2 linked regions of the Zymomonas mobilis subsp. pomaceae ATCC 29192 genome follow. The protein of the gene in region 2 binds, or shares a complex with, the protein of the main gene of each other region. Links are inferred from orthologs where the notes say so. Each region holds a gene or a part of one and is shown on either strand. Other genes may lie near its edges. The genes, in order: secY and secA.

The links.
Region 1: the proteins of secA (region 2) and secY are in contact, whole or in part, in a crystal structure (PDB 3DIN), measured with the Thermotoga maritima proteins. The link is inferred for Zymomonas mobilis subsp. pomaceae ATCC 29192 from one-to-one orthologs. Residues at the interface, in WP_004082002.1 of Thermotoga maritima: Glu261, Ala262, Arg263, Lys300, Ala301, Arg302, Thr303, Ile304, Ile305, Leu323, Tyr324, Asp325, Pro326, Val329, Ser330, Tyr333, Ile336, Lys340, Phe345, Val349, Glu363, Phe364, Tyr374, Ser375, Gly376, Gly377, Glu393, Ile395, Thr482, Ser483; in WP_004081795.1 of Thermotoga maritima: Glu108, Gly109, Glu110, Glu111, Ala236, Glu237, Arg238, Arg239, Ile240, Thr241, Ile242, Gln243, Tyr244, Ala245, Arg246, Arg247, Val248, Thr249, Gly250, Arg251, Arg252, Val253, Tyr254, Gly256, Ala257, Ser258, Thr259, Tyr260, Leu261, Pro262.

Annotation. Positions count from the first base shown.
Region 1 is NC_015709.1:786,668-789,933, reverse strand. Bases 326-3,266 are described here. They hold secY (preprotein translocase subunit SecY), read left to right. Parts: upstream 326-1,075; coding sequence 1,076-2,458; downstream 2,459-3,266. Other genes in these bases: ZYMOP_RS03495 (adenylate kinase), read left to right, coding at 2,500-3,174; rplO (50S ribosomal protein L15), read left to right, coding at 326-778. Outside these bases: rpmD (50S ribosomal protein L30), read left to right, coding at 1-135; more of rplO, read left to right, coding at 287-325. UniProt on the Escherichia coli protein: The central subunit of the protein translocation channel SecYEG. Consists of two halves formed by TMs 1-5 and 6-10.
Region 2 is NC_015709.1:385,345-389,040, reverse strand. Bases 269-3,639 are described here. They hold secA (preprotein translocase subunit SecA), read left to right. Parts: upstream 269-664; coding sequence 665-3,439; downstream 3,440-3,639. Other genes in these bases: argJ (bifunctional glutamate N-acetyltransferase/amino-acid acetyltransferase ArgJ), read right to left, coding at 269-309. Also shown: more of argJ, read right to left, coding at 1-268; ZYMOP_RS01765 (cold shock domain-containing protein), read left to right, coding at 3,662-3,696. UniProt on the Escherichia coli protein: Required for protein export, interacts with the SecYEG preprotein conducting channel.

The sequences.
Region 1 (3,266 bases), 400 kb from region 2 along the record:
CGCAGTCCTGACCAGCGTGCAACGTTGGTAGGTCTTGGCCTTAATAAGATGCATCGTACGCGTGAGTTGAATGATACGCCGGATGTCCGGGGTATGATTCGCAAAGTGGCGCATCTAGTTAAGATTGAGAATTAATCTTTTCCTTGTTTTATAGCAGGGAAATATGGCAAAGAACGGCGTCGCCTCGGTAGAGGGACGCTGTTTTTTATTGGGAAGCTATAAAATGCGCAAGTTTAGCTTCCTTTCCAATTTATAAGCGCGTCAAAAGCGAAAGCGAGTGCCCATTATGTCTTTTAAACTTAACGAACTCAAAGATAATGCCGGTTCACGCCAGGATCGCGTCCGTGTTGGTCGTGGTATTGGTTCTGGTCTTGGTAAAACGGCTGGTCGTGGTCAAAAAGGCCAAAAGAGCCGTTCAGGCGTGGCTATCAAAGGTTTCGCTGGTGGCCAGATGCCAATTTACATGCGTCTCCCAAAGCGTGGCTTTAACAATATTTTTGGTAAAGATTATGCCGAAGTCAATTTGGGTGTTGTGCAGAAACTGATCGAAAACGGTCGTCTTGATGCAAATGCACCGGTTGATCATGCTGCTCTTAAAGCGGCAGGGGTTGCCCGAGGTGGTAAAGATGGTGTGCGTCTCTTAGGTAAGGGTGAGATCTCTTCCAAAGTTACGTTCAAGGTTGCTGGTATTTCTAAAGCAGCGCGTGAAGCTGTTGAGAAAGCTGGCGGTTCTGTTGAATTAATTGCCCGTCGCAATGTTGAAAAAGCAGAAGCCTAAGTTGGCAAGGTACCAAGCCTGATTGATGGGATGCGGTCTGCAAGTTGAAATGACTTTGCAGACCGTTTTCTCATGGATGAAAGTAATCTTTCGGTAAAGGCTTGGTTGTCAATTCTGCATTCACCGCTTAAACCACTATGTCCGGTTCCTGAACTTTGGGTTTCAGGAGGTCGTAGAAAAAAAGAATAATTCTCTTTATAAGGAATTTCTTTCTCTTTTGCGGCATGTCGATCATACGTCATGATAGTTAAATTTATACATTAGCTATCAGCAATTTTTTCGGGGTTCGACTGAATAATGGCATCAGCAGCCAACCAATTTGCCTCTAATTTCAATCTTTCTCAGTTTGGTAAAGCCACCGATCTTAAAAAACGCTTGTGGTTTACCTTTCTAGCTTTGATTGTCTTTCGATTGCTTTCTTTCGTGCCATTACCGGGAATTGATCCGCGTACAATGGGCGCGCTTTTTGCGCAGACTCATGGTGGTGTGCTCGATTTTTTCAATACTTTTTCTGGTGGCTCTCTTAGCCGCATGTCGCTCATTGCTTTGGGGTTGATGCCTTATATTACAGCATCAATTGTCGTGCAGTTATCTACCTCTCTTAGTCCACATCTTGAGGCTTTGAAAAAAGAAGGCGATAGTGGACGGAAAAAGCTTAATCAGTATACCCGCTATGGAACCGTTCTTCTAACCGCGATTCAGGGCTACTTCATTGCTGTTGGGTTAGAAAACTGGAGAACGCCGGCCGGTCTTTCAGCCGTTGTTGATCCAGGATTATTATTCAGAGTTAGCTGCGTCATATCCCTTATCGGCGGTACCATGTTTTTAATGTGGTTAGGCGAGCAAATTACAAGCCGTGGGGTCGGTAACGGAACATCGCTTATTATTATGGCGGGTATCGTTTCTCAGCTACCTGTTATTATTCTCAATACATTGGAACGCGCTCGTAGCGGTGCTGTTAATCCTGCTCTGGTTTTGGGTATTTTGGTCGTTGTCGTTGGGCTTATTCTTTTTATATGTTTTATGGAACGCGCTCAACGTCGGGTACTTATTCAATATCCTAAGCGTCAATCTGCCCACGGGGTAATGCAAGCGGATAAAAGCCATCTACCTTTAAAATTGAATACAGCTAATGTTATCCCTCCGATTTTTGCGTCTTCTGTTTTGTTGATGCCGTTAACTATTACGCAGTTTGCTGGCCAGAGGATGACCGCAGGCGGTCGCTGGAATAATATATTGATTACGCTTAATCAGTATTTAGCCCATGGCACATGGCTTTATATGTTGCTCTATGGGGCAGGGATCGTCTTTTTCAGCTTTTTCTATACAGCGATCGTTTTTAATCCTGAGGAAACGGCGGATAATCTTAAACGTTATGGTGGTTTTATTCCGGGTATTCGTCCCGGTAAAGCGACGGCAGATTACCTTGATTACTTGCTGACTCGTATAACCGTTGTTGGGGCAGCTTATTTGACTTGTATCTGTCTGGTTCCCGAATTTATGGCCAGTCAACTGGGGATGACCTCTTTTGCCATTGGGGGCACCAGTCTTCTCATCGTGGTTAATGTTACCATTGATACGATTACCCAGATTCAAAGTCATCTGATCGCCCATCAATATGGTGATTTGATCCGTAAGTCTAAACTTCGGGGAAAAACTATCCGGCGACGGTCAAAGTAAATTAAAATTAGCCTGTCTGTCTAAAGAAGCGGAATTTACGCATGAATATTATTCTTTTTGGCCCTCCCGGTGCGGGTAAAGGAACCCAAGCCCTTCGTCTGGTTCGGGACTTTGGGATGATACAGCTTTCCACCGGTGATATGCTGCGTCAAGCGGTACAAGAGGGTACCGAAGTGGGTAAGCTTGCTGAAAAAATTATGAAAGAAGGCAAGCTTATTCCTGATGACCTGATGAACCGTGTTTTAGGGGAAAGACTAGATAAGCCTGATACACAAAATGGCGTTATCTTTGATGGTTTCCCGAGGACCAAACCACAGGTTGAAGCCTTGGATAAATTACTAGCCGAGCGCCACCGTAAGCTTGATTGCGTTATCGAAATAAAAGTCGATGAAGAAGCCTTGGTTAAGCGAATCGTAGGCCGTTATATTTGTGCTAAATGTGGTGCCGGATACCATAATGAGCTGCATCGCCCTAAGGCAGAGGGTGTTTGTGATATTTGTGGATCGTCAGAATTCAAACGCCGCCCTGATGATAATGAAGAAGCGGTTAGAGCAAGACTGATCGAATATCGTGAGAAAACAGCGCCGATCCTGCCTATTTATGAAGCCCGTGGCATTGCCTATCATGTAGATGGTATGCTGCCTATGGATGAGGTATCAGAAGAAATTGAAATGATTTTAAAGGAAAAAGGCGCTAAACCTACTGTTTCTAATTAAAAAATAGCCTTTATTCACTTAAATGAAAGCAGGTTACTCTCTATAAGGGTAACCTGCTTTTTTACAAAAAAGTTATTGAGATATTGTAAAAG
Region 2 (3,696 bases):
CGCTGTAATAGCCGCAACAGCTTCACGACCGCGATGCCCCGTAAAGGCATTGGAATTGCCCGCATTAACAACTAATGCTCTTGCTTGTCCTTTTTTCAAAGCAGCACGACACCATTCCACTTCTGGAGAAGGACAAGCTGACTTGGTAGTTAAGCCAGCGACCGTCGTACCTGGCGCAAAGGTAAAAAAGCTAAGATCATTACGTTGCCAATCTTTATAGCCGGCACAAACGGCTCGCAATGTAATCCCGTCTATCGCCGGTAATTCAGGTAAATGCTGGGGCGCAAGCGGGGAAATATTGGCGATCATACTAAAGATCCTTCAATCACAATAAACCGGCCGGTTCGTAATACGGCGTTGATAGCGTTTCCCTACTAAGGATACGAGTATTTATTCTTCAATAGATGATATAAAAAGCTCGAAAAACCAATAAAATAGCGGTAGAGATATAAAAAATGCCCTTAAACCTTCCCGCTTGATAAGATCAATTTTATCAGAAAAACTAGTGGATCAAGGAGAAAAGAGGCAATAACAATCAGGGGGGATGATTGACGTTATTATGGCGGCTGCCTATCTTCTTGTCAGTTTATCAGCTTAAAAAAACAGACTTTTGCAGGTCTGTTCTATTATCCATCGCATGCATTGAAATTGTTAGGGACTGCCCATGTTCGGCGCTATTGCCAAGGCTTTATTCGGCTCTGCTAATGATCGTTATGTTAAATCCCTGCGCCGTATTGTTGAGAAAGTAAATAGTTTCGAGACCAGTATTGCAGCCTTGGATGATGAGGCACTTGCCCGACAAACGCTTCTATTTAAAGAACGGCTTAGCAAGGGAGAGACTCTGGATCAGATTCTTCCGGAGGCTTTTGCAACGGTTCGTGAGGCAGCCAAGCGTACCTTGGGTCAGCGTCACTATGACGTTCAGATCATCGGAGGTATTGTTTTACATCGCGGTGAAATCGCCGAAATGCGTACCGGCGAAGGTAAAACCTTGGTCGCGACCTTGGTCTGCTATCTTAATGCCTTGGAAGGTAAAGGCGTTCACGTCGTAACGGTGAATGACTATCTGGCCAAGCGCGATGCCGAACAGATGGGACAAGTCTATAAATTTCTTGGTCTGACAGTCGGCGTTATTATGCCAAACATTTCAGATGAAGAGCGTCGTCAGGCCTATGCGGCTGATATTACCTATGCGACAAATAATGAGCTGGGCTTTGATTATCTTCGCGATAATATGAAATATTCGCGTTCCCAAATGGTGCAGCGTCCCTTCAACTATGCCATCATTGATGAAGTTGACTCAATTCTTATTGATGAGGCACGAACGCCTTTAATTATTTCTGGCCCAACAGATGATAAATCTGATCTTTATATCGCCGTCGATCAAATCGTAAAAAAATTGACGGCTGAAGATTATGAAATCGATGAAAAACAAAAGAATGTTATTCTTACAGAAGAGGGCACTGAAAAAGCAGAACAGCTGTTAAAAGCGGCGGATATGCTGGAAGAAGGCAATCTTTACGATTTTGAAAATACCCAGATTGTCCACCATCTTAATCAGTCTTTGCGTGCTAATCTGATGTTCCGTCGAGATGTCGATTACCTCATTAGAAATGGTAAAATTATTATCATTGATGAATTTACGGGTCGAATGATGGAAGGCCGTCGTTGGTCAGAAGGCTTGCATCAAGCTATTGAAGCCAAGGAAGGGGTTCAAATAGAGCCTGAAAATCAGACGCTTGCTTCGATCACTTTCCAAAATTATTTCAGACTTTATCCCCGTATCGCGGGTATGACTGGAACCGCTGCTACAGAAGCCGCGGAATTCCATCAGATATATAAAATGAACGTCGTTACCATTCCTACTAATCTATCGATACGACGTGCTGATGAAAATGATCAGTTCTACAAAAATATGGAAGATAAGTTCCGTGCTATAGCGAAAGCGATCAAGAAGCATGCCGCTTCTGGTCAGCCGATCTTAGTGGGCACTGTCTCTATTGAAAAATCCGAATTGCTTTCAGAATATTTACAACATGAAGGCGTTCCCCATAAGGTTCTGAATGCACGTTATCACGAAATGGAAGCCCATATCGTAGCACAGGCAGGGCGTTTTGGTGCGGTAACTATTGCTACCAATATGGCTGGCCGAGGTACGGATATTCAATTGGGCGGCAATGTTGATTTTCGTGTGGCGGATGAATTGCGGGATATGCCAGAAGGCTCGGAACGGGATGCTGCCATTGAACGCATTAAAAAAGAAGTCGCAGAAGAGAAACAAAAGGTTATCAATGCGGGTGGTTTATTCGTTCTAGGCACAGAAAGACATGAAAGCCGCCGCATTGACAATCAGTTACGTGGGCGTTCCGGTCGTCAAGGCGATCCGGGTTTAAGTCGCTTCTATCTAAGCCTTGATGATGATCTTTTACGCATTTTTGGTTCTCAGACGATGTTTGCCAAAATGATGAACAAAAGTCTGGCAGATGGTGAAGCAATTGTTAGCCCGATTATGTCAAAGGCCATCGAGACGGCCCAGCGTAAGGTGGAAGCCCGTAATTATGATATTCGCAAACAGGTCGTTGAATATGACGATGTAATGAATGAGCAGCGTAAAGTTATTTATGAACAACGCGCTACTATCATGGATGCCCCGTCTGTTCATGAACTTGTTGAAGAAATGCAGGAAGAAACCATTGGGGCCTTCGTTGCAGAATGCTGCCCTGAAGGTAGCTATGTTGAACAATGGGATATAGAGCGCTTGAAAGAAAAAGCGGCGGATATTCTGAATTTAACATTACCTGTTGAAGAATGGCAGAATGAAGACGGTATTGATCCCGAAATTGTGGCCGAACGTGTGTTTCAGGCGGCAGAGGATTCCTTACAAGATCGCATCAAAGATATTCCGTCGGAACATTGGGCGGATCTCCAAAAAAATACCCTACTTCAAGCCATAGATCACCATTGGAAAGAACATCTTTCTGTTTTGGATAGTCTGAGACAAATTATCCATCTACGCGCTTATGCCCAACAAACGCCGATCAATGAATATAAGCATGAGGCTTTTGCTCTATTTGAACGTATGTTGTTAGCTATTCGTGAGGATGTAACCCGTAATCTAAACAGAATCGAATTTTTTCAACCTTCATTAGAATTACCGGAATTACCAGAATTTTTAAGAAATTCACCTGACATTATGGCAGCCCTGGCTGCTCAGGATAACGTTTTCTTTGAAAATCAAGCTAAGACCGATGCCGATGGGGATCGAATAACGGTTGATCAGAATACAGCTTTACTTGACGCGGCGGCTCAAAATAAATCCCTATCAGATGCAGATCCTGCCCATTGGGTAGGTAAAATAAGCCGTAATGCACCTTGCCCTTGTGGTTCTGGTAAGCGCTATAAACATTGTCATGGGGCCTTTACCGACGCAAAATCTTAACGCTATCTTGTCTTGATAAAGCTGTCTTTCTGACAGCTTTATTTTTATAGTTTGAAATAACCTAAATAAAAAATTGAGAGAAATTTTGTTGTCTAAAAACAAGTAACAATTAAATTTTATCATAAAAATGTTGTTATTTTTACATAAAATTCATAACGATATTACATTTCTTCTTCATTATTTCTACGAGAAATGATAGTTTTGTCTTTGAGGAGAAGGAGAATGTTAAACTTGCACGCAAACGATCCTTTTAATCC